DNA from 3 places in the Pseudoalteromonas sp. 1_2015MBL_MicDiv genome. Region 2 is predicted to be linked to each of the others. Evidence: predicted binding sites of a transcription regulator. Region 2 holds the regulator's gene; each other region holds the start of a gene.
The links. Region 2 encodes FliA, which starts transcription of late flagellar genes. Its sites were predicted from a motif close to CTAAAGNTNNNNNNNNNNNNGCCGATA; they were not measured.
Positions count from the first base shown of each region.

Region 1: a site for FliA is predicted at 4,304-4,330, ahead of AOR04_RS06610 (VC2046/SO_2500 family protein). Genes of this name have one in related genera too.
Region 3: a site for FliA is predicted at 7,868-7,894, ahead of AOR04_RS01360 (DUF5610 domain-containing protein). Genes of this name have one in related genera too.

Region 1 covers NZ_CP012737.1:1,431,819-1,442,242, forward strand. The annotation lists gene AOR04_RS06575 (PilZ domain-containing protein) at 5-301, shown strand; gene AOR04_RS06580 (class I SAM-dependent methyltransferase) at 322-1,512, opposite strand; gene AOR04_RS06585 (HD domain-containing protein) at 1,577-2,308, shown strand; gene AOR04_RS06590 (VOC family protein) at 2,325-2,750, shown strand; gene AOR04_RS06595 (M48 family metallopeptidase) at 3,292-3,990, shown strand; tRNA gene AOR04_RS06600 (tRNA-Tyr) at 4,034-4,118, opposite strand; tRNA gene AOR04_RS06605 (tRNA-Tyr) at 4,168-4,252, opposite strand; gene AOR04_RS06610 (VC2046/SO_2500 family protein) at 4,365-4,892, shown strand; gene AOR04_RS06615 (DUF6172 family protein) at 5,151-5,453, shown strand; gene AOR04_RS06620 (YchJ family protein) at 6,059-6,538, opposite strand; gene AOR04_RS06625 (SulA-like leucine-rich domain-containing protein) at 6,576-7,010, opposite strand; gene AOR04_RS06630 (tetratricopeptide repeat protein) at 7,301-7,765, opposite strand; gene AOR04_RS06635 (NCS2 family permease) at 7,883-9,175, shown strand; gene AOR04_RS06640 (L-serine ammonia-lyase) at 9,234-10,424, opposite strand, start outside.
Region 2 covers NZ_CP012737.1:1,021,929-1,032,352, forward strand. The annotation lists gene flhF (flagellar biosynthesis protein FlhF) at 1-800, shown strand, start outside; gene AOR04_RS04550 (MinD/ParA family ATP-binding protein) at 793-1,653, shown strand; gene AOR04_RS04555 (RNA polymerase sigma factor FliA) at 1,680-2,390, shown strand; gene cheY (chemotaxis response regulator CheY) at 2,431-2,814, shown strand; gene AOR04_RS04565 (protein phosphatase CheZ) at 2,832-3,599, shown strand; gene AOR04_RS04570 (chemotaxis protein CheA) at 3,615-5,807, shown strand; gene AOR04_RS04575 (protein-glutamate methylesterase/protein-glutamine glutaminase) at 5,869-6,999, shown strand; gene AOR04_RS04580 (flagellar motor protein) at 6,992-7,756, shown strand; gene AOR04_RS04585 (flagellar motor protein MotB) at 7,762-8,715, shown strand; gene AOR04_RS04590 (ParA family protein) at 8,731-9,501, shown strand; gene AOR04_RS04595 (chemotaxis protein CheW) at 9,505-10,287, shown strand; gene AOR04_RS04600 (chemotaxis protein CheW) at 10,312-10,424, shown strand, end outside.
Region 3 covers NZ_CP012737.1:280,463-290,886, forward strand. The annotation lists gene gspM (type II secretion system protein GspM) at 1-8, shown strand, start outside; gene AOR04_RS01310 (type II secretion system protein N) at 12-770, shown strand; gene AOR04_RS01315 (UPF0149 family protein) at 793-1,380, shown strand; gene AOR04_RS01320 (hypothetical protein) at 1,483-1,689, opposite strand; gene AOR04_RS01325 (hypothetical protein) at 1,698-2,048, opposite strand; gene ccoG (cytochrome c oxidase accessory protein CcoG) at 2,338-3,768, shown strand; gene AOR04_RS01335 (serine/threonine protein kinase) at 3,855-4,829, shown strand; gene AOR04_RS01340 (thiol:disulfide interchange protein DsbA/DsbL) at 4,864-5,487, shown strand; gene AOR04_RS01345 (thiol:disulfide interchange protein DsbA/DsbL) at 5,503-6,141, shown strand; gene AOR04_RS01350 (DUF523 domain-containing protein) at 6,201-6,653, shown strand; gene trmA (tRNA (uridine(54)-C5)-methyltransferase TrmA) at 6,664-7,761, opposite strand; gene AOR04_RS01360 (DUF5610 domain-containing protein) at 7,924-9,063, shown strand; gene murI (glutamate racemase) at 9,129-9,929, shown strand; gene AOR04_RS01370 (RNA recognition motif domain-containing protein) at 9,892-10,371, opposite strand.

The DNA of each region.
Region 1 (10,424 bases), 410 kb from region 2:
ATTTATGTTCACAGATGACAAACGAAACTTTAGACGTATGCAGGTAAATGCGACTGCAAATTTAACAACAGTGGAGCCAGTAGCTGGCTTGAATTATACGGCAGAGTGTGTTGATTTGAGCGCGACAGGGTTATCATTGCATTTGGATGATTTACTTGAGCCAGATACTATTTTAACAGTTGATATAGCGTCTACTCACCCTAGCATTGCACCGTTAAAAGCAACGGCTAAGGTAATACGTGCCAGCAAAGAAGATGATGGCACAATAACAGCAGGCCTTGAAATCATTCAGTTTAACTAATTAAATTGAATGATTAGATATTAAAAAACCTTACAAATTAAGCCTTTTAAGTAAAAGCCTTCAGGGTAGCTACCCGCAATTGGGTGATCGGCTGCTTGATTTAATCGTTCCATTATAAGTAGATCTTTGCCCGCATCAAGAGCCGCATCAGCAACAACTTTTTGAAATAGGTTTTGCTCCATTAAGCCAGAGCAAGAGAATGTCAGTAATGTTCCACCTGGTTTTAGTATTTGCATGGCAATCATGTTGATGTCTTTATAACCACGACACGCGCCCGTTAGCTGCGCTTTATTATCAGCAAACTTTGGTGGATCCATTACGATGGTATCAAACTGTCTGCCTTCGTCGCGGTATTGACGCAGTAACTTAAAGACATCTTGCTTCACAAAATCAACTTTATTTAAGTCTAAGTTATTATGCTCAACATTACGTTTAGCAGTATCTAACGCTGGTTGCGATACATCAACGTTAGTGACATGCTCACACCCGCCACGCAAAGCGTACAACGAAAATGTACCTGTGTAACTAAAACAGTTAAGTACCGTTTTGTCTTTTGAAAAACGCTCAAGTGCAGCACGGCTATCGCGTTGATCTAAGTAAAATCCGGTTTTATGACCTTCAATTATATCGACTTCAATTTTTAAGCCGTTTTCTTCAATAAGTACAGGTTGTGTTGGCTCATTACCCCAAAGAACACCTTTAATTGGCTCCAAACCTTCTTTTGTACGTACTTCTACGTCTGAGCGCTCGTATATGCTAGAACCTGGAAAAATAGCCATTAACGCGCCAACAATCTCGCCTTTATGACGCTCGGCACCCGCACTTAGTAACTGACAAACTAGTACATTATCAAATTTATCGATTGTAACGCCTGGTAAGTAATCAGACTCAGCTGCACATAATCTAAAGCCTGTTAATCCGCCTTCTTCTATTACTTGGCTCCGTGCTTCTAATGAGCGACGTAAACGGCGTTCAAAAAAGTTTTGATCGATGATTTCTTTTTCGTCAAAGCTCCAAACACGTGCACGAATTTGCGAATGAGGGCTATAAGCAGCAGTTGCTAAAAACTTACCTTCGCTATCGTGAATCGTTACTGTGTCGCCTAATCCAGGTTTACCTTTAATTTTTTTGATGGCTTTTGAAAATAACCAAGGGTGTTTTCTTTTTAATGATTTATCGCGACCAGCTTGTAGGTAAACGGCAGATGACATAAGGCTTCTCAGTAGTAATAAATAAGCGCTGTATTTTAGTCAAGCAGCGGGCAACATACAATGAATGTTTTGCAAGAGGGCTATAAAGCACGGTAAAGTACTAATAATTCACTTATTAATTAGCTTTTGGAACCTGAAAGTGCCTGACGCCGTTTTAAGCCCCGATTTACAAATACTTAATTCACAATGCAGAGAATTTATAACCTCTTTAGTGCATGCCGATGTGGCTCACGATATTACGCATATAGAGCGAGTGGTGCTCGTTGCAATAAAACTATGTAATGCAGAGCAGGCTAATATGTCAGTTGTATTACCTGCAGCGTGGATGCATGACTGTGTGGCGGTGGCTAAAAACCACCCTGATCGTGCAAAAGCCTCTACTATGGCAGCAGATAAGGCACTGGAATTTTTAAAATCGATTGATTATGACGAGTCACTTTTTGATGATATTCATCATGCTATTGCGGCTCATAGCTTTAGCGCAAATATAGAAATTAAAACAGTTGAGGCGCAAATAGTACAAGATGCTGACAGAATGGATGCACTAGGTGCGATTGGGGTGAGTCGATGTATGAAAGTTGGCGGCTCAATTTCTCGGTTATTGTATAACCCAGAAGACCCTTTTTGTATTGAACGAGAAGCTGATGATAAAAAATATACACTTGATCATTTTTTTATAAAACTATTACATATTGCTCAAAGCATGAATACCCCATCAGCTAAAGCAGAAGCGAATAGGCGTACAGTTTACATGCATGAGTTTTTAGAGCAATTAAAGTCAGAAATTGGTGAGTAACGTGGATAATAAAAATATGCCTAAATTGTCAGGTATTGATCATTGCCATTTGAATGTTGAAAATTTATCGAATGCAGTTAAATGGTATGAGCGCGTTTTAGGTTTTAGTATAGTATCCGAACTTGCTTTTTGGAATGAGGACGGACGAGGACCTTTAACGCTCGAGGATGCTAGTTCAACGACTCGTTTAGCACTTTTTGAAGGTGAGGGGCGCAGTAAAGGAATTGCATTTTTGGCAACAGGGGAGCAATTTATACAGTGGCTTAGTCATCTTGAAAGTTTAAATATAAAAGCGGTTCTTGCTGATCATGGTGTAACGTTTTCAATGTATTTTAAAGATGACAGTGGTAATAGCCATGAGATCACATCTCATGATTACTCGTATATAAAACTTTACTATCCATCGGTTAACTTAGGTTCGCATTCATCTAAAAAAAGCTAATGTAGTTAATCCTATAATTCCCATTATATGAATTTATGTGTAAGTTTTTATCATACTGCTATCACTTTGAATAATATCTAATTGGGGTTTATTCGCTGCTTTTTTGTTTCAAGTGAAACTGTATTTTTTAGCAATTATTTGTGCTTGTACAGTTAACATAAGTGCCAGACATGCGCTGTTTTTAGGATTCAACCTAAAGGTAATTTACGTTTTGTCGCTGCACAAATATAGGTGAAAATCGTGATCAGGACGCAGAAGCTTTGCTAGGTTTTTACTTGTTTTCACATGGATGTAAGTCAGTAAGGTAACGCATGAAAAGTTACCGACCCCACTAGGTGACACACCTCACGCAGCGATTAAATCGCTCTTAGATAAAATGAACTTTAATATTGTAAGGTCAGCAAGGCTTGGTCTTCTATTATCGTTTGAAGCAGTTAGATATAAAGTTTTCACTTAGTTATAGACCTGTTTTTTATTATTAATTAGATCCCATACTTAAGCCTATTGGTATAAAATATTAGAAATTTCGTGTTGGTTAAATGTGGTAGAACTGTTGTTTGAGTATCAATTAAAGCGAAGTGCCCGACGTAAGACTGTTGCTATTAAAGTGCACCAACGGTCAATAACCGTTTATGCGCCTCATTATGTTCCTAAAAAACAGTTGGATTTATGGTTGGTTGAGAAACGAGATTGGGTAAATAGCCAACTTGATAAACAGATTAATATTGCAGACTCAAAGCAATATCCACTCGAAACACATAAAATTCTAATTTTCTCAAATCTTATAGACATAACGTTTGAACACGCTTTGCATTCTCAAGTTATAGAGCATGAGAATACATTAAGCGTATTGTGTTCTTCTCGAGTGAGCCATAAAAAATTGAAGTATAAAACATTACTTGAGGCGTATTTAACTGAAAAATTAGGATTATATATTGATATGCGTCTTGCCCACTTTTGTAAACTAATGGAGGAACCTTTACCGAATGATTTACGAATACGTATCTATAAACGTAAATGGGGGAGTTGTAATAGTAAACGTGAGCTTTCGTTTAACTTACTCTTGATTGGAGCCAAAAAATCAATTATAGACTACGTCATAGTCCACGAGTTGGCGCATTTACGTCACTTAGACCACAGTCGTGTATTTTGGCAACGTGTAGCTAAGTTTTATCCGGATCATAAGATAGCATCAGATTGGTTAAAGAATAATGGACAAAGTTTACAGTGGGAATTTTAAAAAATTATTGAAGTTTAAAATATAAGGTATTTTAGAAGAAAAGTGGTGGAGGGAGCTGGATTCGAACCAGCGAAGGCTGAGCCGTCAGATTTACAGTCTGATCCCTTTGGCCGCTCGGGAACCCCTCCACACTAATTTTGTTACACTTGGCCCCACTTAACTTAGCGGTAAGAAAAGTGGTGGAGGGAGCTGGATTCGAACCAGCGAAGGCTGAGCCGTCAGATTTACAGTCTGATCCCTTTGGCCGCTCGGGAACCCCTCCAGTGCAACGGCGCTGATAATAGCAAAACTTATATTTAAGTAAAGAAAAAAGCTAAAGAAAAATGAAATAAAGCCGATAAATATCTATTACCTACAATAATCGGCTAAAGTCTATGCAAATCGACGATTTGTTAATCACAGAGAGTCAACTAAGTACACGGTTGAATAAAAGTGTACACGAACAACGTCGAGGAGAGTTTTCTCTTTTATTGGCAATGTTATCCCACGATGCGCTTGATTTTAGTCAGTTCCATTTTCCAAAAACAGATATTGAAAACCCTATTGTTGAAGAAGAGACACTTCGTAAGCAATTTGGTTCGGGTCCGAAGCAGCCTTTAGCACCTGATGAATTTAATATGTTGATTGGGCAACACAACGCCGCTTTATTATCAAATGTGGGAGAGCATGCAGGTATGAGCGATATTAAGTTACGACACTGCTTAAACCCTGAACCACTTTCAATAAGAAATGATTTAGCTCATATTCCACTCAATGTGCTTGATAATTGTGAGCTAGCTGTGCGCAGACGTATTAAGAACAAAGAGACTCAGCTATCGCATCCGCAAATGGACGTAGCTTCATTCTATGATGGTCTTAATGATGAATCATTACATCAACCGCTTCACTTAGCTACAGCATAATATTGACCTACAAAATAATTTATCTATCTACGATTTCAAATCAGCTTATGTCAGGCCCAGTAAAACAAGCTTTAAATGGTCATTTTTATAATAATGATGGCTAAAAAGAGAGGCTTTGTAGCTATTTATAATGTTAATTGCCTAAAAATTGATTTAGTTTAAAAAAACCATCCAAAAATTTAATGCAATTGCTATAATGATGTCAAATGGTATGACATGAAATGCCGTTATCATTAAACCAAGGTAATTAGGAACGTAATGAAGAAAACATTCACGCTGAATCACGAGAAAATCAAATACCCTCGTATGGTCGATGCTGCAAAGCACGAAGTGAAAAAATATTTGAAAAGAGAACGTAATAAAACGCTACCTGAAGATGCTGATTACTGGGCATTTGACTGTAAGTTTGGTAATACAGCTGAAGATGCTCAAGTAGTGCACGTTGCAGAGATTAGCAATCATATCAGCGACATCGAAAAGCAAGATTTAAAGTCTTTCTACGTAGAGATTTTAGCAAAGCCGGCACAGCGTCAACAAGCTGATTTAGATGACGACGAGTAACTCTTAAATTTTAAGTACTCGTAAAGTAGAGATGGACCCAAGTGGTCCATTTTTGTTATGTGGGTTTTAATATCAATCTGAATAATACTAACCAACCAATCCGCAATCATGCTTAATCAGTTTGAGGGATTAAATCTGACGCTAACGGCGTTAAAAATTTCTGATATAGGACAATTAAATAACGATTTTTTGTCTTGTTATCGACACGATTCTGTTATCTAAAAATAGATCACTTAATTAAAAGAGTTGGTATAAGTATTTGAACAATATAAATTATCTAATAACCCTATAATACCAACCTGCATAAATCTTTGATCAATTTAACGAATTAAATTGCACTATAACGTCGTTAAAATTTTTTATTTAGAACAACTAGATACAAAAACTTTTGCCTAGTTCTAGCGTAATTTTCTTAACGTTAAATAGACCCCATACATAAGCAGATTGGTATAAAATTTTATTTAGAGACGCTGAGTTTTTTGGAAATAAATAACTTTTCGTGTGTATGCGCCACATTAAGTTAAATAATATGTACAAAACTAGAGTACATATCATTTAACTAATTAGTGTGTTTCAAAATACCTGATGCCTGGGTAAGTTGAGGTTTATAGGCTATGGCACTTTTTATACTTTTTAGTACTGCCACATGGGCAATCATCGTTCCTGCCAATTTTTATATCTGCAACAGGTAATATAACGCCGTCAGAATATTTCCACTGATTTTTTTCTTTAATGAATTTTGATTGTTCGTGCAATTCACAGTATAAATTATCATAAAAGTAGTGCGCTTTAAATTCTACAAAACCCTGACTATCATCGTGCCCTGAGTCTATAATTGTCAGTTTTATAAAGCGGCAACCATCTGCAAATTCTTTAATTTCTTTAACGGGGTTTTCGGGCTGTTTATCTGGTGTATATGTTTGATAAATATACTTAGCATTTTTGAGTGCATAAGCACTATAACGAGAGCGCATAAGTAGCTCTGGTGTTTGAGGATGCTGTATTGCCAAATGAAAAGGTTCGCAGCAGTCAACATAATTTTGTTGGCTGCCACAAAGACATAATGTTTTATTCAGTGAGGTCATAATTTTGGTGTAAAGCTAAAATGTTAGTTTAACAAGATTATTGAGCTAGTAATATCTCTGTGGTTTGTTTGTTTTTCGTGAAGCAATATAACTTTGTATTTGTTTTACTCATATCCAGAGATAAGCTAGTTAATAGCTGGTTATTAACTATATCAGTCCAAGTAATTACAGCTGCAAAATTACCGTTGTGTAAAGCCGAATTTAATACGTACTCTAGATTCACTAAGTGTTTTTGTCTAATAACGAGTAATTTACTCGTATCGATAGAGCACGAATCAAGTAGCGCTTTACTAGGGACGTGATCGGGTGCGATTAATAATGTCCAAGCATTTAAGCTATTGTATTGATGTAATACTTTTAATAGCTCAAATGTTGCCGAAATTTCATCTTCAATTTCAATTAAATTAACACAATCGCTTTTATTGTCTTGTTGGTAGCTTTTAACTGTTCGTACGGTAATTGGTTGTAACATATCGCTTCACTCACTGGGTTTTTATACAGTATTTACATACAGTAGTTTATACAGTGTTTGTGTGCAAGTGTTTTTTGCTATTTTTTTGTACGATAATTTAAGATTTAGACTTTTTTTAAATTGTCATTTTTTTAAGTTATTAATATTTAATGATTTAAATTTACCTTTATGTTGTTGTTTCCAACTGTGCATTATTGTGTTGAATACTGTATACACCTGTTGAAGGTTGATATGGCAGCTTTAAATAATGATTTCATGTGTAAATTACAGCATAGTTTCGTATGTGTAATTTACTCTTCGTTAGCGTTATTTGGTATTAGGTGAGAAAACTGCAATTGGTGAATTTGTTCATATAAACTTGCAGCGTAGCATTGGGCATCTTTAAAGCGTTTAGTTTCAATGTGTTTACGCAAGTCAGTTAATGCAGTAGTTGCTGGCTCGTGACCTTGACTACTTGATAAGCTTAGCCATGCAACTGCATGAAATACACTTTGCGGAACACCTTGGCCTTTTACAAAAAATAGTCCTAAGTAAAATTGTGCTCGAAGTTCTCCAGACATCGCAGCTAAACGCATCCACTTCGCAGCAAGTGCATTTTGATTGTTTTTTAAATAATACAGTGCTTTGTTCAGTGTATTTTGCTGACTATTTTCGTTAGTTGGCGTTGAGTTAGTGTCGCTAGGTTGCGTGACAAAGGACAGTATATTGTCTAACTGCTGCTCTAAATCTTGGCCTGTCGGTGTTGTTTTTATCATGCTCACTCATTCGTTATGTAACTAAGTCAATAGTTTAGTATATCGCAAGGTAAAATGTCCTGTAAAAGATGATTTTTATGTTAAAATATTGCCACTTTTTACAACCATAAGTCTATTATGCTCGAAGCTTTATTTAAAATTAGTGAGAATGGCTCATCAGTCCGCCGTGAATGCATTGCGGGTATTACTACATTTATCACAATGGTTTACATTGTATTTGTTAACCCTGCCATGTTAGCAGAGGCTGGAATGGATCAGGGAGCTGCTTTTGTAGCAACTTGTATTGCAGCTGCTATTGGTTGTTTTATTATGGGATTGTGGGCTAATTATCCTTTAGCATTAGCGCCTGGAATGGGGTTAAATGCATTTTTTACATATGGTGTTGTATTAGGGATGGGTTACACATGGCAGGCGGCATTAGGTGCTGTTTTTATGTCTGGGTGTATATTTTTACTTCTAAGCCTGTTTAAAGTTCGTGAGTGGATTATTAATGCCATTCCTTTGGTTTTAAAGCGGGCCATTGCAACGGGTATTGGCGCATTTTTAGCTTTAATTGCTCTTAAAAATGCGGGCATCATCGTTGCCAGCCCTGCAACGTTAGTACAATTAGGTGATATAACTTCAGCTGGCCCATTATTAGCTATTTTCAGCTTTTTTATTATTGCTGCGCTTTTATATCGTAACTTTAAAAGTGGTGTATTAATTAGTATTTTATTAGTGACCTGTATCGCACTGGCTTTAGGGCTTGTTGAATACCATGGAATTGTTGCTACGCCTCCTTCTATTTTACCTACTTTTATGCAGCTTGATTTTGGTGCTGCACTTGAATTATCTATGTTGAGCGTTATTTTCGCATTTTTGTTTGTGGATTTATTTGATACCTCGGGTACTTTAGTTGCAGTTACTCAAAAAGCAGGGCTTGCTGATGAAAAAGGAAATATGCCTCGGCTAGGAAGAGCGCTAAGTGCTGACAGTACAGCAACAATTGCAGGCGCTATGTTGGGCACTTCTACTACAACATCTTATATAGAGTCTGTTGCAGGTGTATCTGTAGGTGGGCGTACTGGTTTAACAGCAGTTGTGGTAGGTATTTGCTTTTTACTTATGATGTTTTTTGCACCACTTGCGCAAATGGTACCAGCTTACGCAACCGCTGGAGCCATTTTATATGTTGCAGTTTTAATGCTACAAAATCTGAAGTTTGTTAATTGGGATGATATGACCGATGCCATTCCCGTTACAGTCGTTTTACTGATGACGCCATTAACGTTTTCAATTGCTCATGGTATAGCACTTGGTTTTATATCTTATACTGTAGTAAAAGTGTTGTGTGGTAAGCAAGACGAAGTCACAATTAGCGTATGGATTTTAACGGCACTGTTTATTATTAAATTTGCATTTTTGTCTTAAATTGATACAGCTAGATAAAAAAGGCCATACAAATTTGTATGGCCTTTTTTAGTTATTTTTAACATTCAATAATATTAACAGCCAATCCACCGCGAGCGGTTTCTTTGTATTTGGTTTTCATATCGTTGCCGGTTTCAAGCATGGTTTTAATCACTTTATCAAGTGATACCTTTTGCTCGCCACTGCCACGAATAGCTAAACGTGAGGCATTAATTGCTTTAATCGCGCCCATTGCATTACGTTCAATACACGGTACTTGTACTAAGCCACCAACAGGGTCGCACGTGAGGCCTAAATTATGTTCCATACCAATTTCTGCTGCGTTCTCTACTTGCACAACATTGCCACCTACAATTTCTGTTAATGCGCCTGCAGCCATAGAGCATGCAACACCAACTTCACCTTGGCAACCTACTTCAGCACCCGATATAGAGGCATTCTTTTTATATAAAATACCAATAGCAGCAGCCGTTAATAAATAACGTGTGGCTATATCGCGGTCTACTTCTTTCACAAATGTGTGATAGTACATAAGCACAGCCGGTAAAATACCCGCAGCACCATTAGTTGGTGCGGTAACTACACGACCACCTGCCGCATTTTCTTCGTTTACGGCAAGGGCAAATAAATCAACCCAGTCCATTGCACGAAGTGGGTCGTTACTGACTTCTATATTTAGTTTTAAGTATAAGCTAGGCGCACGGCGCTTTACTTTTAAGCCGCCAGGTAAAATACCTTCTGTACGCATACCACGGTCAATACAGGCCATCATTACTTTCCAGATATGAAACAGCGTGTCTTTTATTTCATCTTCAGTGCGCAGTGTTTTTTCGTTCTTCATCATCAAGCTTGAAACACTAAGCCCTGACTCTTTACACATTTCTAGTAACTCTTTTGCGCTACCAAATGGGAATGGGGCTGGGTTTTCTTCTCTAATATCGAGGGCTGCTTGTTTTTCGTTTTCAAACTCTTCGTCAGTAACAATAAAGCCACCGCCAATAGAGTAATATACTTTGCTGTAAACTTTTTCGCCGTTGTTTGAGGCGATAATTTCCATTGCATTAGAGTGCTTAGGCAGCGTTTTGCGACGATGAAAAACAATAGCGCCTTGTTTTGGAAACTTAGCTTTGTGTGTTTTGTTTAAATAAATAACCTGATCTTGTTCGATGGTCGCTAAAATGTCGTCGACTAAATCGGCATCTATAGTTTCAGGGTCGTAACCGGCTAAACCAAGAATTACGGCTTTACC
Region 2 (10,424 bases):
GTATGGGAATCGATAAAGAAGTTGCAGAACAAATGGCGTGTTTTGTACCTGATGACGTATCTCGCCAACAAGGTTGGAAGGCTTTGTTAACAATGGTCGAAGACCAGATGCAAACTACGAATAATGAAATACTACGTCAAGGTGGTGTTTACGCATTGGTAGGCCCTACTGGTGTGGGGAAAACGACAACAGTTGCAAAGTTGGCTGCTTTAGGCGCACAGAAATACGGTGCAGATAAAGTGGCGCTAATAACCACCGATACATACAGAATTGGTGCTTATGAGCAACTTGCAACATACGGTCGAATTATCGGTTGTGGAGTAAAGCAGGTTAAAGATGCTAATGAATTAGCTGAAGTTTTATACCATTTACGAAATAAACGTCTAGTATTAATTGATACAGCAGGTATGAGTCAACGAGACTTACGTTTAACAGAGCAATTGAATACGCTTATGCGCAATCAACGTGTTGATATTCGTAGTTATTTAGTATTAAGTGCAACAGCGCAAATAAATGTCTTGCAAGAAACAGTACGACATTTCAAAAAAGTGCAGTTAAGTGGTTGTATTTTCACCAAGTTGGATGAATCTTTAAGTTTAGGTGAGATTATTAGTATTGCGATTCAAAATCGCCTTCCAATAGGGTATCTTACTAATGGTCAACGAGTTCCAGAAGACATTCGTGTTGCAAATGCAGAAAAACTAGTAAAAAAAGCTGAGCAATTGTATTTGAAAAGAATAAAAGCACAACATTCACGACACCAAGCAGTGGCGTCGAGCACAGTAGGGATGTATGATTAACACAGTATTAGATCAAGCAAGCGGCCTGCGCAAAATGAGTCAAAACAATAACAACGGCGTAAAAGTTATCGCTGTTACTGGTGGCAAGGGTGGTGTAGGTAAAACAAATGTTTCACTTAACACGGCAATAGCATTAGGCCAGCAAGGTAATCGAGTTTTAGTACTTGATGCCGACTTAGGTCTAGCGAACTGTGATGTGATGCTCGGATTACGGGTTGAACGTAATTTATCACATGTACTTTCTGGTGAGTGTGAACTCGATGAGATTTTAGTTGAAGGTCCTGCAGGAATTAAAATTGTACCAGCGACCTCTGGCTCTCAGAGTATGGTGGAATTATCACCGTCTGAACATGCAGGCCTTATACGCGCTTTTAGCGAATTAAATACCGAATTTGATATCTTAATTGTAGATACCGCTGCGGGTATTTCAGATATGGTACTGAGCTTTTCTCGTGCTGCTCAAGATGTAATGGTTGTAGTGTGCGACGAACCGACTTCAATCACAGATGCTTATGCACTTATTAAAGTGTTAAGTCGTGAGCATGGGGTGTATAAATTCAAAATTGTAGCTAATATGGTTCGTAGTATGCGTGAAGGTCATGAGTTATTTGCAAAACTTTCAAAAGTAACGGACCGATTTTTAGATGTGTCAATGGAGTTGGTTGCAACAATCCCTTATGACGAAAATATGCGAAAGGCAACTCGCCGTCAAAAAGTGATTGTAGAACTTTTTCCTAGTTCTCCTGCTTCAGTTGCCTTTAAAGCACTGGCGACAAGAGCAGTGAAATGGCCTATACCTAACCAACCTTCAGGACATTTAGAGTTTTTTATTGAGAAGCTAGTTAACGGCTAATTATGACAACATTGGTAAATAGAGCTATGGGATATCAATCAACACAAAATTTAAATGTGATTGTTGAAAAACATGCATCGCTAGTCAAAAAAGTGGCATGCCATTTAATTGCTCGTTTGCCTCCAAGTGTCCAACTCGATGACCTAATTCAGTCGGGTATGATAGGCCTAATTGAAGCATCAAAAAACTTTGATGCAACCAAAGGCGCAAGTTTTGAAACGTTCGCGGGAATACGAATTCGCGGTGCCATGCTTGATGAAATGCGCCGTGGTGACTGGGCTCCTCGGTCGGTTCATAGAAAAAGCCGTCTTGTAGCCGAGACGATTGCTGGATTAGAAAGTAGCTTAAATCGTGAACCAACCGATATAGAAGTTGCTGAAAAACTTGAAATTTCGTTAAATGAGTACCATCATATTTTAAATGATGTAAACACAAGTAAAGTGTTAGGCATCGAAGACCTCGGGGTCGATGAAGATGTTATTACCACGGCGGGCCAAGATTTAACGCTAGACAAACCGTTTAATAACGTTAAAAATGAACGATTTAATGAATCATTATTAAATGCTATCAAGTCATTACCAGAGCGAGATGCAATGGTACTTTCTTTGTACTATAACGATGAAATGAATTTAAAAGAAATTGGACATATACTCGATGTAAGTGAATCGCGTGTAAGTCAGATACATGGTCAGGCGATGATTAAGCTAAAAGCAAAAATCAATGACTGGATAAACTAGTAGTAAGTAAATACAGGTTAAGACCTCACTGGAGGATGTTTTGGATAAAAACATGAAAATTCTTGTTGTTGATGATTTTTCGACAATGAGACGTATTATTAAAAATCTATTGCGCGACTTAGGCTTCACCAACGTCCAAGAAGCGGATGACGGCTCTACAGCCTTACCCATGTTACAAAATCAAGTTTTTGATTTTGTGGTAACAGATTGGAACATGCCAGGAATGCAAGGTATTGATCTTTTGAGAGCGATAAGGGCTGACGATAAATTAAAACACCTTCCTGTTTTAATGGTGACAGCTGAAGCTAAAAAAGAACAAATAATAGCAGCGGCTCAAGCTGGTGTTAATGGCTATATTGTAAAACCATTTACAGCTGGCACATTAAAAACTAAATTAGAAAAAGTGTTCGAACGCTTAGGTTAATAATAGGGGAAAGGCTTATGCCAGCACCTGCTGCGCCTCGGATAACGTTAGAACAAGCTCGTCAGCTCGTCACTTTTTTAGAAAATGGCGAACATGATAAAGCTGATCAACTAATTTTAGATACTGCATCTAAAGAGCAGTCAGAAATATTTGACGAAGTGGGAAAGTTGACGCGTCAACTACATGAAGCTTTAAAAGGCTTTGAGCTAGACACGCGCCTAACAGATCTCACTAAAGACGCTATACCTGATGCTAAAAAACGGCTTAATTATGTCATTGAGATGACAGAAAATGCTGCAAATAAAACCATGGATGCGGTTGAGGCGAGTTTACCGATAGCACAACAGTTAGCGGATGAAATATCCCATATCAAACCGACATGGGACCGTCTAATGAGTCGTGAAATTGAACTCGGTGAATTTAAAGTACTGTGCCACAGCATTGATAAATTCATGAGCAGTTCTCATCATAAAACTGATGAGTTACAAAGCTTCATGACTAACATATTAATGGCCCAAGATTATCAAGATTTGACAGGTCAAGTAATTCGCCGAATTATAGAACTTGTTAGGGAAGTTGAAGAAAGCTTACTTCATCTTTTAACTGCTTTTTCTGAACAAGATATCAGTAAAGCAGTCACCCAAAAACCACAAAAAATAGATGACCCAGTTGACCCAGAAACATTAGCAGGTCCTGAAGGGCCTATTATTGATAAAGAATCACGTAATGATGTTGTGTCTGATCAAGATGAAGTCGATGATCTTTTATCAAGTTTGGGCTTCTAAGAGGAGAGTAACTGCATGTTTGAAGTCGATGAAGATATTTTACAAGACTTTCTTGTAGAAGCAGGAGAAATCCTTGAGCTTTTATCTGAACAGTTAGTTGAACTGGAAAACAATCCAGAAGATACCGAGTTGCTAAATGCTATATTTAGAGGCTTTCATACCGTAAAAGGCGGTGCTGGATTCTTAGCTATGACTGAGCTTGTTGACGCATGTCACGGCGCAGAAAATGTATTCGACTTGTTAAGGCAGGGCGTTCGTTCTGTTAATTCTGAGCTAATGGATGTTATCTTACAAGCACTTGATACTATCAATGAAATGTTTGCGACGATTCAAAATCGTGATAAACCAGAACCTGCGGATCCTCAACTACTTGAAGTTTTACATAAGTTAGGTCTCCCCCCCACAGAAGACGAGTTATCAGGTACTTCTCCTGAAGTTGTTGTAGAACAGCCTCAAGAAGAAGCCGCTGAAGCACAAACTCCCAGTACTGATGGTGCGGACCCTTTTGCTTTTGATGAGCTGTTTAGTGGTCCAACTTCATCTGAAACTGACTCTCAAATTGATGAAATTACAGAGGATGAGTTTGAAAACCTACTTGATGAATTACATGGTACAAGCCAAGAATCGGCAGTAAAAGCCCCCACAAATAGTCATGATTTGAATGGTGATATTACAGACGATGAGTTTGATAATTTACTAGACGAGCTTCATGGTGTTGGCAGTTTCGGCTCTGTTGCAGCGCAAGAAAGTAATGTTACACCTGATGTACAAAAGCCATCGCCTTCGACTAACAATACAGATTCATCGAACGATGATATCAGTGATGATGAATTTGAATCACTGTTAGATGAACTTCATGGTAAGGGAACTGCACCTAAATCTTTAGAAAGCACTCCTGCGATTGCTGAAAAACCAGCCGCAAAACAAGCTGTTCCTAAGCCCAAAGCAGCCCCAGTACCAAAAGTTGAAGCATCAAAACCAGTACCTGCAAAACCTGCTGAAAAAACAGTTGCTGCAGCTCCAAAAAAGGCTACTGCACCAACTGCTGAAACGACAGTGCGTGTTGACACTAAACGCTTAGATCAAATTATGAATATGGTCGGTGAATTGGTACTTGTTCGTAACCGCTTAGTTAGCTTGGCTACGAATTCTGAAAGCGAAGCAATGGGTAAAGCTATATCTAACTTAGATGTTGTTACTGCTGATATTCAAGGTGCGGTTATGCAAACCCGCATGCAACCAATTAAAAAAGTGTTTGGCCGATTTCCTCGAGTTGTTCGTGATTTAGCACGCAGCTTAAATAAAGACATTAATCTATTATTAGTTGGTGAAGAGACTGATTTAGATAAAAATTTGGTTGAGGCATTAGCCGACCCTTTAGTGCATTTAGTGCGTAACTCTGTTGATCACGGTATTGAAATGCCAGATTTTCGTGAGGCTGCTGGAAAACCAAGAACAGGTACTGTTACGTTATCAGCATCTCAGCAAGGCGATCATATTTTACTTACCATTAAAGATGATGGTGCTGGTATGGATGCTGAGAAGCTGAAAAAAATAGCGATTAGTAAAGGTGTTCTTGATCACGACCAAGCAAGCCGGCTTTCTGATACTGAAGCATATAATTTAATTTTTGCACCTGGTTTTTCAACAAAAGAAGAGATTTCGGATATTTCAGGTCGTGGCGTTGGTATGGATGTAGTTAAAACCAAAATTACCCAACTTAATGGCTCAGTAAGTATTCAGTCAGAGTTAGGTGTTGGGACTACTTTAGAGATAAAAGTACCATTAACTCTCGCTATCTTGCCGACCTTAATGGTTGTTGTTGGAGAGCAAACATTTGCATTACCACTTGCGGGTGTTAGCGAAATATTCCACCTCGATTTAACTAAAACGAATGTTGTTGATAGTCAATTGACAATTATTGTGCGCAAAAAAGCAATTCCATTGTTTTATCTTGAGCATTGGCTAGTTAAAGGCGCTGACCGCTCTCAGCGTAAAGCACATGGTCATGTAGTTATTGTCCAAATTGGTACACAACAAGTAGGCTTTGTCGTAGATTCGTTAATAGGGCAAGAGGAAGTTGTAATAAAACCTCTTGATGCTTTATTACAAGGAACACCCGGTATGGCTGGTGCTACAATTACTTCCGATGGTGGTATTGCACTGATTTTAGATGTACCAAATATGTTAAAACATTACGCGGGCTGATAATAAATAAAGTAGGTGCACTGTAAAAGTGCCCTACACTTCAATTTAATAAGAGAGCTAAATGGCCGTTAAAGTTTTAGTTGTTGATGATTCTAGCTTTTTTCGCCGCAGAGTGAGCGAAATACTTGAGCAAGACAGCGATATAAAAGTAATAGGTTTTGCTGTGAATGGCAGAGAAGCTGTTGAAAAAACAGCTGAACTACGCCCTGACATGATTACAATGGATGTAGAAATGCCTGTGCTTGACGGTATTAGCGCAGTTAAAGAAATAATGTCGAGTAATCCGACACCAATTTTAATGTTTTCTTCACTAACTCGAGATGGTGCAACGGCAACGCTTGATGCATTAGATGCCGGAGCAATGGATTTTTTACCGAAAAAATTCGAAGATATTGCACGTAACAATGAAGATGCAATAAAGCTTTTACAAGCTAAAGTGAAAGAAATTGGTCGAAGAAGAGTTCCCCGTACATTCAAGCCCATAACACCAGCTAAACCGCAAAGTATGCCATTAGCGACTCCAAGTTCATTAAGGAACACGGCAACGTTAAAGCAGCCAGATAGAAGCTTTCAACGTACGAATTCTAATGCCTCCGTTCATGCTAGTGGTAAAAAATATCAACTTGTTGCTATTGGTACATCGACTGGCGGACCCGTTGCATTACAAACAATATTAACTCAATTACCAGCAAATTTCCCGCATCCTATATTATTAATTCAGCATATGCCTGCCGCATTCACACCTGCATTTGCTTCGCGTTTAAATGGTTTATGCCAGATAAAAGTAAAGGAAGCTCAACAAGGGGATCGATTACAACCCGGGACTGCATACTTGGCTCCAGGTGGCCAACAAATGATGGTTGAAGGGCGTGGGTCTTCAAAAACATTGCGCGTATTTGAAGATAACAGTGAGCGAATAACATATAAACCAAGTGTTGATGTGACTTTTGCAAGCGTTGCAAAAGCTTGTCAAGGTGACGTACTGGCTATTGTTCTTACAGGTATGGGGGCTGATGGGCGTGATGGTGCTCGAATGTTGAAGCAGACTGGCGCCACTATTTGGGCACAAGACGAAAAAAGTTGTGTTGTTTACGGTATGCCACAGGCGGTTGCAAGTGCTGGCTTAGCAAGTGAAAGTCTTGCTCTAGATGATATCGCTCTAAGGATTAAAAAAGAGATTGGTTGTGGATAAGCTTTCTATATTAGGTTTATTTATTGCGTTAGGCGCTATAGCGATAGGTTATTCTTTAGAAGGCGGTGTTGTCTCTGCGTTATTCAATGGACCAGCACTTATAATCGTAGTTGGTGGTACGCTTGGCGCTGTGATGTTGCAAACATCATCTAGTACTTTTAAAAAAATGCTAAAAATAAGCCACTGGGTTTTTATTTCGCCAAAGTATGATGTAGACGAAGCGATCGAACAAGTTAAACACTGGTCTCACAAAGCACGACAAGAAGGCTACTTAGCACTTGAAAATGAGGCCTTAACTCATCCCGATCCATATGCAGCTAAAGGTCTTAGCTTACTTGTTGATGGTTGCTCTGAGCAAAAGCTGCGCGATACACTTGAAATTGATTTATTATTAGAACGCGACCGTTTATTAGAGGCAGGACGCGTTTATGAAGCTATGGGCGGGTATAGCCCAACAATAGGGATTTTGGGCGCAGTGCTTGGTCTTATTCAGGCTATGTCATTTATTACCGATCCGCAAAAGCTGGGTGCTGGTGTCGCGACAGCATTTATTGCCACTATTTATGGTGTCGGTTTAGCTAATTTACTATTTTTACCGATGGCAAATAAATTAAAACAACGTGTTGAACAAAAAATGTTGTATCACGAACTGTTAGCTGAAGGTGTTATTGCAATCAGTTTAGGCGAAAGCCCTGTTAATATTGAATTAAAGTTAGAAGCTTATCGTGTAGAACGCCCTAATTTAGTGGATAAATAACGATTATGCTACGTCGACGTTTACGTCACACTTCCTCTAAAAGTCAGCATACTGAGCGTTGGCTTGTGTCTTATGCAGATTATATGACGATAATGTTTGCCTTTTTTGTGGTTATGTACGCTATTGCTATAGATAAGGAAGAAAAATTTCAAATATTATCGGATTCGCTCGAGCAGGTTTTTGATAAATCTGCGCGCCAACATTCACAAGTTGGTGACGGTGTTAATGGGAGTGGGATCTTAACCGACAGAGTAACGCCGGAACAAGAGGTGTTGTATGGCGAAAGCATTCAAAAAAAGGAACAAGGCACTGAGTTATTAGATGGTCAAAGTGGCACAAGTAACATTAAACAAAAATATTTTGGAAAACCATTAGATAGCTTGTTAACTAAACTTCAATCAGCACTCATTGATGAAATTCGTGATGGAGAAGCGAGTCTTGAATTGAATCAAGATTGGCTCATTATAGAGTTGAGTTCAGGAATGTTATTTTCTAGTGGTAGTTCAGTTGCTCATTCGCGTGCTAAGCAAGTCGTAAAAATTGTCAAAGATATTATTGACCCGGTCGATAACTACATTAGAGTGCGCGGTTATACAGATAATGAGGTTATTAGTAACGAAATATTTCGTTCAAACTGGGAGCTTTCAGTTGCAAGATCAACCTCAATTTTAGTCGAGCTTGAAGCGTTGGGTATTAATTCTGCACGAATGGCAATAGAAGGTTATGGCCAGTATTCTCCTTTTGCTGATAATAACACAGAGAAAGGTCGAGCTGAAAACCGTAAGGTTGTAATCGCTCTTTCTAAGTATGGTTTACCACCTAAAGATAGTCCATCGTTAGAGCAAAAAAATATAGCAGTACAGACAGAGCCTGAAGTGGAACTACCATCAGAAGATTATACAATAAAAATAATTCGTTTACCTCATGGTGGGATTCGAATAACGACGCGAAATGAATAGCAATTAGGATGTAATGTGAAGATTTGGACTGTTGCGAATCAAAAAGGCGGGGTCGGTAAAACAACAACGGCAGTTAGCCTAGCCGGTATTTTAGCGTTACAGGGCAAACGTGTATTGCTTATTGATACAGATCCCCATGCATCACTAACTTATTATTTTGGTATCGACTCTGAAGATTTAGAAGTCAGTGTGTACGATATTTTTGCTCGCGGAACAAGCATGCAAAGTGAAGAAATATTGCAAGCACTTTGCCCGTCAACTCTTGAGAATCTTGATATTTTACCCGCTACTATGGCAATAGCTACACTTGATAGAAGTATGGGTAATAAAACAGGCATGGGTTTAATACTAAAGAAAACGCTTGCTAAAATTAGTGAATATTATGACTATGCAATACTTGATTGCCCGCCGGTGTTGGGGGTTTTAATGGTTAATGCATTAGCTGCGAGTGAGCGTATTTTAGTTCCCGTACAAACCGAGTTTTTGGCCCTAAAAGGGCTTGATAGGATGATGCGGACTATGGAATTAATGCAAAGCTCTCAAGCGAAAAGTTATCAATATACTATAATTCCTACTATGTATGATAAACGCACTAAAGCATCGTTGGAAGCATATAAAACTTTACAAGAAACCTATAAAGATAAAGTGTGGCCAGGTGTTATTCCTGTTGATACAAAATTTAGAGATGCGAGTTTGGCACAAAAAGTGCCAATAGAGTTTTGTCCTCGTTCCCGTGGTGTTTTTGCATATAAAGCATTATTAGACTATTTAATAGAGCAAGGTTAATGAATGAGTAAGCAATTATTTGCTAATGAAAAAGTAATGACTCAATATTTAGGTGCGTTATTACGTGATGACGAGCCTACAGATAACCTTGAACCTGTGGCAAAACTGCTTGAACAAATACCGAGTGAACAGCAAAAAGGGCAAGTACATTTAAAGCCTAATGAACAATTAAAAGCAGCGGAAAAAATATTTGCTCAAGATCTGCAAACAGAAGAGCTAAAACCATTAGATATTACTAATGAGCCAGAGCCAGTTAAAGCTGATTTAGTTGTAGAGACAAGCTCACATTTATCAGTAGAGCCGGAACAAAGAGCAGTAACAAAAAGCCAAGAAGATTATTTTGACGGTGAGTTTCAAGCATTATTTTTTGAAGTTGCGGGTTTGACTTTGGCTGTACCATTAAAAGCGTTAGGTGGGATTCATCAGTTAGGTGAAGTAAATCACTTATTTGGTAAGCCAAAATGGTTCAAAGGCGTTATGCTTAATAGAGATGAAAAACTTAATGTTGTTGATACAGCGCATTGGGTGATGCCTGAGAAGTATGACGAAAAACTAGAAGCGTCACTTAACTATCAATATTTAATAACGTTAGGTGACAGCCAATGGGGGTTATTAGCTGAAAAGTTAATAAATAACATTACATTGAGTAAAGAAGATGTAAAATGGCGTACAGATCAAAGTAAGCGCCCATGGCTTGCTGGAGTTATTAAAAAGAAAATGTGTGCTTTAATTGATGTAGATAATTTAAATGCGCTATTAGAGAAAGGCTTAGATAGTCGTCAGTAATAATGACCATTACGGAGTAACAGCATGAATCAAGATAAATTACTGTCAGCAAATAAAAATGCAGACAATGACGAAATATTACAGTGGGTTACCTTTAAGTTAGAAGAAGAAACTTATGGCGTAAACGTAATGCAAGT
Region 3 (10,424 bases), 740 kb from region 2:
AGAATTAATTAATGAAAAAAATAATAACGTTATCGATTGTCTTTTTACTTAGTTTTATCGTGTTTTGTATTATGAAATTACCGGCAGCTATTGCGCTTGATATCGCAAAGCCGTATTTACCAAAACAATTAGAAATAGGGCAAACTGTAGGTACTGTCTGGCAAGGTCAAATGATGCAGGTCCGTTTTGATGACGAGCAGTTAAATAATGTCCGTTGGGATATTGCTGGCTGGCAGTTATTTATAGGTAAACTAAATACTAATGTAAAATTTGGCAATGCACGTGAGCGCAGTGATATTTCGGGTTATGCGGATGTAAGCTATGGGCTTTTTAATAAGGAAGTTATAGTGACTGATGGACTTGTTCGTTCGACAGTAGAGCGTGCAATGCAACGAGTGCGACTTCCTCTGCCTGTAACCGCTAAAGGGCGTGTAATTTTGGAAATTGATGAATACAGCACCGGTGCACCATATTGTGATTCATTAAAGGGTGAAATAGCGAGTCCTAATATTGACGTACAAGGCTTAAATGGGTGGTTTAATATTGGCCCTCTGGCTGGTAAATTAAGCTGTAAGTCGGGCGATATTGCTATATTAATTGATCCAGATAATACGTTAGGCCTTGAGGCTGATGCTACACTTAAAGCTAATTTTGACTTCAGAGTCGCGGGCTATGTTAAACCTGATGCCAGTCTTCCAAAAGATGTACATGATGCGGTTAAGTTTTTGGGTCGTCCAGATAATCAAGGTCGTTACCCGCTCAATTTTTAATATTTACTAATAAAGAGTTTTAATGCAATTACCTCAATTTACTGAGTTGCACGCGAAGCAGCTCAGCACATTTTTAGATACCCAGCCCCAAGCAATGACATTATTACAAAGCCAAGGTTATTTGTTTGGCGTAATTTGCTCTCCTGAACCACTTGATGTGCATGAATGGCTCGATACAATATTATCAAATAAAGCCAATGATTTAGACGAAGAGACATTGTTTTTGTTTATGGCGCTATATCATCAAATTAGCGAACAGGTGTTTGAAGCTGGTTATAAATTGCCTGCTAATTATGATATTTATTTTTGTAAAAGCTGGAGTGAAGGTTTTTTACAAGCAACCACAATGTACACTCAAAAACTGCTAGATGCCCCACAATTAGAAGTACAATATAAAGAAGCACTAGAGAGCGCTCAAGCTACACTGAGCTTTTTTGCACTCGATGAGCAAATTATTAGCCAAATTGCAGCACAAAATTTAATGGATGAACAGTTACTCTGTTTACAGCAATATGAGCTAATGGGCGATTTTGCTTTAGGTTTTGCTGAACTTGTTGAGATTGTAGCGCTTAATAGTGGCTTATATACAGACGAAGGCTGGGACGACTAGGTGTACTTTTAGTGCTCAGGTTATTTTTATTACGTGGGCCTATTGCAAGTAAATTCAACGTTAAATAGCGGCTTGGGATTGGTTTATTATCCAAAATTCAGATTAAGTACCCAATTCCAGAATAATGTCAGTACAACCTTGCTTACACCTTACTACTCCTTTACCAGCTTCGGTGGTCGCTAGGTTTAGCGTTAAAACACCACTGCACTTCTCGCACTTTAGTGTTTTTCCCTGCGCTAGTTTTTTAAGCATGTTGCGCTGTTTATGAAACGAGTCACTGGCTTTCTTATTTAATTTTGAAAAATCCATTACTTTGCTCACCTTTGTTCTAACGCTTCAGATATTATTTTACATACAGTATTTAAACGCTCATCGTAAAAATATAGGTTTAACTCACGCTCACGACAATAACGTAAATTAAACAACTGCACTGACTCGTCTGTTGTAAAGGTTTTCTCTACGTACTCTTTCCCTGAGTCAGACAGTCTTAATTGTGATTTTATACGGCTTTTAGTCATATTAGCTGCGGGGCTGCGATTGACTTTAGTTGTCTCGCTTAAAAAACTAATACCTTCACCTAGTAATTTCTCTCGAGGCTCTTTTATAAGTGGATGATCGATCGTAAAAAAAGCAAGGATCATTAACACCAGTATTATAAATTTTTTCATGAGCACGTAAACCTTGATCTGAATGAGGTTGAATTACCATGCAGTGTAATAAAATGCATTTTAAAAGCAAGTAACTGAGATGAATAAATTATTAGCGATCTATGCCAGTAATTTTAATCAATATTGGTATAATGCTTAATAGCAATCAGATGTTTCTGAAATATCTGAAAGTATTCAAATGATGATTTATCAAACTGATCATGCCTAGCAAGTAACTTGCTACACTTTACTGTATAGGGCATTTGAATATTGCTAAACTTTTATTTCCAAGCGGCGTTGAGGAACTTCGATGGACAAACAAATTAAAGTAAAGAACATTCCTGTGGAGGTAAAAATCCAAAAACCGGATTTAAGCCGTCAAGATGACAGGTTTAATCCCCGAAATCGTATTTATGTGCGAGCAGTGAAAGGTCTTCATCAATTATTAAGGCAGCGTATTGGTTTTTTAGGTTTGCTTGCATTTATGGCACTACCATGGATTAATTTTAACGACCAACAAGCTGTGCTGTTTGATTTAATCGGGCAAAAATATAATATTTTTGGTTTAACGTTGTGGCCACAAGATTTCACCATACTCGCGTTCATTTTTATGTTGGCAGCATTTGCGCTGTTTTTAGTGACCACCTTCTATGGGCGAGTGTGGTGTGGCTACACATGTCCACAAACTGTTTGGACCTTTATTTTTATTTGGTTCGAAGAGAAGTTTGAAGGCACGGCTAATCAACGTAAAAAACTTGATCAACGGCCCATGAATTTTGATAAGTTTTGGCGTAAAACGGCAAAACATACTAGTTGGGTATTATTTTCGTTATATACCGCTATTTCCTTTGTCGGTTACTTTACGCCGATAAGAGAGTTACTTCCTGATTTTGTAACGTTTAACGTAGGCGGTTATGCATTAGTAAGCATTATATTCTTTGCTGTGTGTACCTATGGCAATGCCGGTTGGATGCGAGAAATTATGTGTTTACACATTTGTCCTTACTCACGTTTTCAATCAGCTATGTTTGATAAAGACACATACACAGTAACGTACGATGAAAGCCGAGGTGAAAGCCGTGGTCCTCGTTCACGTAAAGTAGACCATAAAGATTTAGAACTAGGCGACTGTATAGACTGTAATTTATGTGTTCAAGTATGCCCAACGGGTATTGATATTAGAAATGGGCTACAAGCTGAGTGTATAAACTGTGGCGCGTGTATTGATGCGTGTGATGGCGTAATGGATAAAATGGAATATCCGCGTGGGCTTATTTCATATACGACAGAGCGAAACCTCGAAACACCTGAAAATAAAACTAATCCACTACGCGCTAAAATCATTGGTTACACAGTTATACTTGTTGTGCTTACGGGGGCGCTTGTAGCTAATATCGCACTGCGTAAAACAATGGACTTTGATATCATTCGTGACCGAAACCAATTATATCGTGTCGATTTTGATGGTTTAGTAGAGAACACCTATACATTAAAGGTAATTAACAAGGCGCAGTACGAGCAAACCTTTAATATTAAAGTACAAGGGTTAGATAACTTTAAATATATTGGTAAGCAGTCATTTACAGTGCAGGCAGGGCAATCTCATAATGTGCCATTGTCGCTTGTAATGGATCCTTATGATTTGAAGGCGCCGATGACAGAGTTTAACTTTGTGCTTTCACCGGTAGATGCGCCGGATGAGACAATATCGCAGTCGAGTAACTTTTTTAAAGCGCGATAATCACAACCTACCTTAAATAGGTAAGTTGATATAGCAATTAACAAAAGCGGGTATATAACCCGCTTTTTATTTTATATAAGAAGAGTATGAGTAAATTTAGTTTTATTGACTTAACACCCGACCTAATACTCGATGCAATAGAAAGCGTAGGTGTGTACGCCGAATCTGGTTTATTGGCGCTCAATAGCTATGAAAACAGAGTGTACCAATTTAAAGCCGATGATGGCCTGCGTTACGTAGTGAAGTTTTATCGCCCAGAGCGATGGAGTAAAGAGCAAATTCAAGAAGAGCATGACTTTGCATTTGAACTAGCAGAAGCGGAAGTACCCGTTGTTGCCCCTATTTTATATAATGGGCAAAGCTTGTTTGAACACGAAGGGTATTTGTTTGTGTTGTTTCCAAGTGTAGGCGGGCGTTTATTTGAGGTTGATAATTTAGATCAGCTTGATGTAATGGGGCGATTAATTGGCCGTATGCACCAAGTAGCTAAAACAAAACCTTTTACTTACAGGCCAACAGTTACCTGTGATGAGTATTTGCATACAGCCAAAGTTCATCTTCAAAAAAGTAACTTAGTGCCCATGGGAATAAATACTGCCTTTTATACTATTTTAGATTTAGTGATAGAGCAGGCGCAAAAACAGTATAAAGATGTGCAAAGTATTCGCTTACATGGTGACTGCCACGTTGGTAATATTTTGTGGGCGGGTGATGCGCTAATGTTTGTTGATTTAGATGATAGCCGTCAAGGTCCTGCAATCCAAGATTTATGGATGATGCTCAGTGGCGATAGAGCGACGCAACTGTTACAGTTAGACACCCTTGTAAATGCGTATGAAGAGTTTTGTGATTTTGATCACTCTCAACTCAAATTAATTGAACCGCTGCGAGCAATGCGTATTATCCATTATATGGGATGGGTAGCTAAACGATGGAGCGATCCTGCCTTTGTGCGGAATTTTACATGGTTTGCTGATGACAAATACTGGGAGCAACAAATTTTAGCACTGAAGGAGCAACTTGCAGCACTGCAAGAAGCGCCGTTAAAGTTATTGCCGTAATATTTTATTTAAAGACAAGTACAACGAGATACAAATGCTTAAAAAATTAAAACTAGGCCTACTACTTCTTTGTTTACCATTTGCGGCATTTGCTGCACAATTTGAAGCTGATAATCAATATACAATTATTAATGCAGAGAAAAGTAAAACACCACAAGTGACGGAATTTTTTTCATATTATTGCCCGCATTGCTTTAAGTTTGAACCTGTTGCTCAGGCAATAGAAAAAAGCTTACCAACAGGTGCAACGTTTATTAAAAATCATGTTAACTTTTTAGGTGGTGTTTCACCACAGGCGCAAACCAATCTGAGCTTTGCCTATCTGATTGCCAAAAAACATGGGCAAGAAGATACTATCACAGAGCAAATATTTAAAAGTATTCATGTTCAACGTGCACCATTGACTGAGATGAAAGATTTGAAAAAACTTTTAGAAGTAAATGGCATTGATAGCGAAACGTTTGATAAAGATATGGCAAGCATGCCTATTATTTCAGCTGAGCGTGCATTACAAGATAATCAAAACAAATATTCAAAATTAGGCGCACTTACAGGTGTACCTACTTTTATTGTTAACGATAAATATAAAATTAATATTAATACAATTAAAAGCCAACAACAGTTTGATGAACTAGTTGCGTTTTTATTAGCCTTATAATTTCGGAGCATAATAATGATTAAATTAGTTAAAGCAGGTTTGCTTGCAGTATTACTTCCTATGGCAGCAACAAGCTTTGCAGCAACGTATGAAGAAGGCGTGCATTACGACGTTGTTTCTGAGCGTGCAACTAAAAAGCCAGAAGTTAAAGAGTTTTTCTCATTTTACTGCCCTGCATGTAATAACATGGAGGCACTAATTGGTGAGTTTAAGCCTAAGCTTGATAAAAACGTTAAATTTAAAAAGAGTCATGTTGATTTTGTAGGTGTACGTGATCCAGAAAACCAACAGATGATGAGCCAAGCACTTGCGACAGCTGAAGTATTCCCACAGAAAGATCAGATTATTTCTGCAATCTTTAATCATATCCATACAAAGCGCGCTAAATTTAATGAGCTTGCAGATGTAAAAGATATATTTGTAGCGCAGGGCGTTGATGGTGATAAGTTTGATAAGCTGTTTAAAAGCTTCTCGGTACGTACGCTGAGCTCTAAAATGAAACGCGATCAAGACTACTTTAAAGAAAAAGGCGCACTACGTGGAGTACCTACCTTTATTGTAAATGGTAAGTACAAATTAAACCTAGGTCGTGAGTCGGGTATTACTGAACCAGAAGATATTGGAAAATTAATTAATTACCTAGCTAATAAATAAATTTAACCAAAATAAAAAAAGCTCCTTAAGGAGCTTTTTTACTTTATAAGGATATAGCGATGGAAAAAATATTAGTATCGAGTTGTTTGCTAGGGCAGCCTGTTCGCTACGATGGTAGAGGACACACAATTTTGCATCCACAGCTTAATTTGTGGCAAAAACAAAATAGATTAATTGTGTTTTGTCCTGAGGTCGCTGGTGGGCTTCCTACTCCTAGATCTCCTGCTGAAATAATACAGGGGAGTGTAGTTACTAATTTAGGAGAAGATGTAACAGAGCAGTTTCAAACTGGAGCTAATATAGCGCTAGAACTCTGTAAAAAGAATCAAGTGCGTTTGGCTCTACTTAAAGAATCGAGCCCTTCTTGCGGACGAAATACAATATATGATGGAAAGCATCGCGGAGTAAAAATCGAAGGTCTAGGTTTAACTACAGCATTATTAATAAAAAATGGTATTCAAGTATTTAGTGAAGAGCAAATACCAGCACTTATAAAAGTACTGGCACTTTAATTTTGGCTGGTTATTTGCGTTGTAAGAAAACGCCCGACTCAATGTGATGTGTATATGGGAACTGATCAAATATAGCAAAGCGCTTAACGTTGTGCGTACGTGTTAAGTGATCAAGGTCACGCTCAAGGGTTTCAGGGTTACACGATATATAAATTATGCTTTCGTAGTTAGCCACTAAGTCACATGTTAATTCATCCATGCCCGCGCGCGGTGGATCAACTAATATGGTTTGGCAGTCATAGCTTTTAAGGTCAATACCATCTAAACGAGAGAAAGTACGCTCGCCATTCATTGCTTGAGTAAACTCTTCACTCGACATACGAATAATATCTAAGTTCTCTACGTTATTTTTAGCAATATTGTATTGAGCAGAATGAACAGATGATTTTGATATTTCTGTTGCTAATACTTTATTAAAACAGCCCGCTAACGCAATTGAAAAGTTACCGTTACCGCAATACAGCTCTAATAAATCATTTTTAAGTGGTTTACATAAATCTTGCGCCCACTCCAGCATATTAATATTTACTTTTGCATTAGGCTGAGTAAAGCTATTTTCTACTTGTTGATATATAAGCTCTTGACCATTAACTGTTAAACGTTCAGTTACAAAGTCATCACCTAGTACTTCTTTTTGTTTGCGAGCACGGCCTATAAAGTCAATTTTGTATTTACTGCTAAGCTTTTCTTTAAGTGCTTTAATTTCACTTAACCATTCATCATCCAGTGGTTTGTGATAAAGCAAGCTTACTAAAATTTCACCGCTTAGCGTTGATAGGTAATCGATTTGAAATAACTTACGGCGTAATATTTCACAAGGCTTGAGGCTTTCAATCATCACTTGCATTATTTCACCTACTAAAGGTGCTGCTGGATCAAATGTATCAACACGGATTTTTTCTTTTGTTTGTTGATCAAACATAATGTGAAACAGATCGTCACCGTCGTGCCATACTCTAAATTCAGCACGTTGGCGGTAGTTAGTTGGCTCTGAGCTAAATACTTCTAGTTGCTCCACACCAAAACGTTGAAACTGCGCACTAATACGCTGCTCTTTTTCACTTAACTGCGCTTGGTACTGTGTGGTATCTATTTTAATAACTGCCATTAACGCTACTACCTTATCTAAGATCTGTTTATCGGCGCTATTGTAGGGAGCGCTGCGTATTTGTCTAGTTTTGGCTAGCATTTATGCTGTTTTATTGCACATTGTACTTTAGTTTTTATTGTTATAGCCGATAATAAATTACGCACGCTTAGGAGATGTAACATGAAAATAGGTAACTATGGCTTCACGCCAAACAACAACATTAATAAATTCAATAATAAAGCAGATATACAGCAACCTACTATTCAATCTCCCCAAGATAGTTACCAGCAACGTGGCAAAGAATTAGCTGCAAAAGTGCTTGGCGATAAAATGGCTGAGCAGCTTGGATTGCCTATCGCAGAAAAAAAAGCAGACAAACCACTATTTGATTTTGATGAAATCGTAAAAAACGTACTCGATTTTGTCAGCGGCGCTGTAAATAAAGCAAAAGCTAATGGCGCTAATGATGAAAATCTTAAAGACATGTTAGGCGACGCGCGCAAAGGAGTCCAAATAGGGATTGACGACGCTGTTGATGAACTCAAAGGTACAGGTGTATTTAATGACGAAATGGAAGAGGGCATCAATAAGTCCAAAGAGGGAATTTACAATGGGCTTGATAAATTTGAAGAGTCGCTATTTAATCCACAACCTGCCAGCGTAAATATAAGTCAGGCTCAATATGTCAGTATGACTAGCAATGCAGAGTATAAATTCACTACCGCAGAAGGCGATGAGGTAAGTATTAGCTTTGCGGATGCATTTGAATCTCAATCGGCGAGTGGCTATCAGAGAAACAGTGATAGTGAATCGTTTGCAAGCTCATCATCGCAATATCGACAGGTATCATTTTCGATGTCGGTTAATGGTGACTTAAATGAGCAAGAGCAAGAAGCGATTAATGCGATGATGGAAGACTTACAAGATTTAAGTAAAACCTTTTTTGGTGGTGATTTAGATGAAGCATTTGAACAAGCACAAGAGCTGAGTTTAGACAGCGATCAGCTGGTGGCTTTTTCTATGGATTTACGCCAAACAAAAACAATAGCCACAGTTAAAAGTTACGAAGAATATAAACCAGCACCAGAAAAACAAGTAGCAGAGGGTTTAGCCCCTTTTAATGACGACCTTAAAAGTGCTTTTGAAAAAGCGGGTGAACTTGGATTACAAAATCAACTAGCTGGCATTCTACAATGGTTAAATCAAGATCAGGAACAAATAGATAAGTTAGTAGATTACACAAAGTCTATGTTCGAAAACCTTAATCAATTAAATTCAGCGGCCGATGATCTTGCCGATTTAGAAACCACACAAAGCTAAACTACTTTCTTTTATAAATACCTCATGGCAAACTGCCGTTCTTAAAGTAAAGTGGGAACGGTAGTTTGTCAGCGCATATAATGGTCTTTGATTCAGGTATTGGTGGAACTACCGTACTTGAACATATAAAGCAAAGTATCCCCAATGCTCAGTACAGCTATTTTATGGATAATGCATTCCTACCTTATGGTGCTCAATCCCAACAAACAATAATCAACCGATTGTGCTCACTTATTCATTTCATCAAAGCCAACACGCTTGACGTTGATTTAATAGTAATAGCGTGTAATACGGCTTCTACATCTGCACTTAGTGCTGTTCGCCAAGTGACAGATATTCCTATAGTAGGTGTTGTGCCAGCAATAAAGCCTGCCGCAGAATTAACACGCTCAAATCATATTGGCTTATTAGCCACACCAGCCACGGTCGCCAGTTCATACACTAAAACATTAATTGCTGAACATGCACGTAATGTAATCGTTAATCTATATAGCAGTGTGGAGTTAGTCACATTAGCTGAGCAACACTTTTTTACAGACTATTTAGATACAAACAAGTTGCACCAAGTGCTTGATGGCCTAAATATAGATAAAGCTATAGATGTACTTGTACTAGGGTGTACGCACTTTCCGATATTAGTAGAGCCGATTAGTCAGTATTTTGAAGGGAATGTAAAATTACTTGATTCAGGTGTAGCGATAGCAAACAGAGTCAACTACCTACTTAACCAACTTAACCTATGTGTGAATAAGCGAACAGACATAAAAAAGCCGCTGCAATATTATGCAACGGCTGATGTGTTTAGCAATAAGCTAGCGGTAAAGCTAGTTACACTGACTGATCCGTCTCAGTACGTAGAGCATTAGAATCGTCTTCTTGTTTTTGTTTTGCTTCACGTACTTTTAAAGTACGTTGTTGGAACTCGCTATCGTTCAAGTTAGCAATTGCATTGTCTGCATCAGCTTGTGCCATTTCAACAAAACCAAAACCACGACGCTTGCCAGTATTTTTATCCTTTAATAAACGAACATTGAATACTTTGCCTTGTTCTTCAAATAATGCACGAACAACACCTTCATTTGCGCGGTAAGGAAGGTTACCAACATAGAGAGTCTTTGTTTTTACTTCGGCTTCTTCAGTTACATCAGACGACATTGCTGCAATAACAAGTGCGCCTACTAACAAACCAACACCAAATAGAAGCGCAGGGTCTAGTGCCAGGCTTGCTAAAGCAAACTTAACAACAACAAAACCAACTACAGCAAGAATAACAGAGAAGATAAAAGCTTTTTGATCGGGTAATTTCATTTTAGATCTACCAATAAACAGGAAATAAACATTAATTTAACATTGTGAACTTG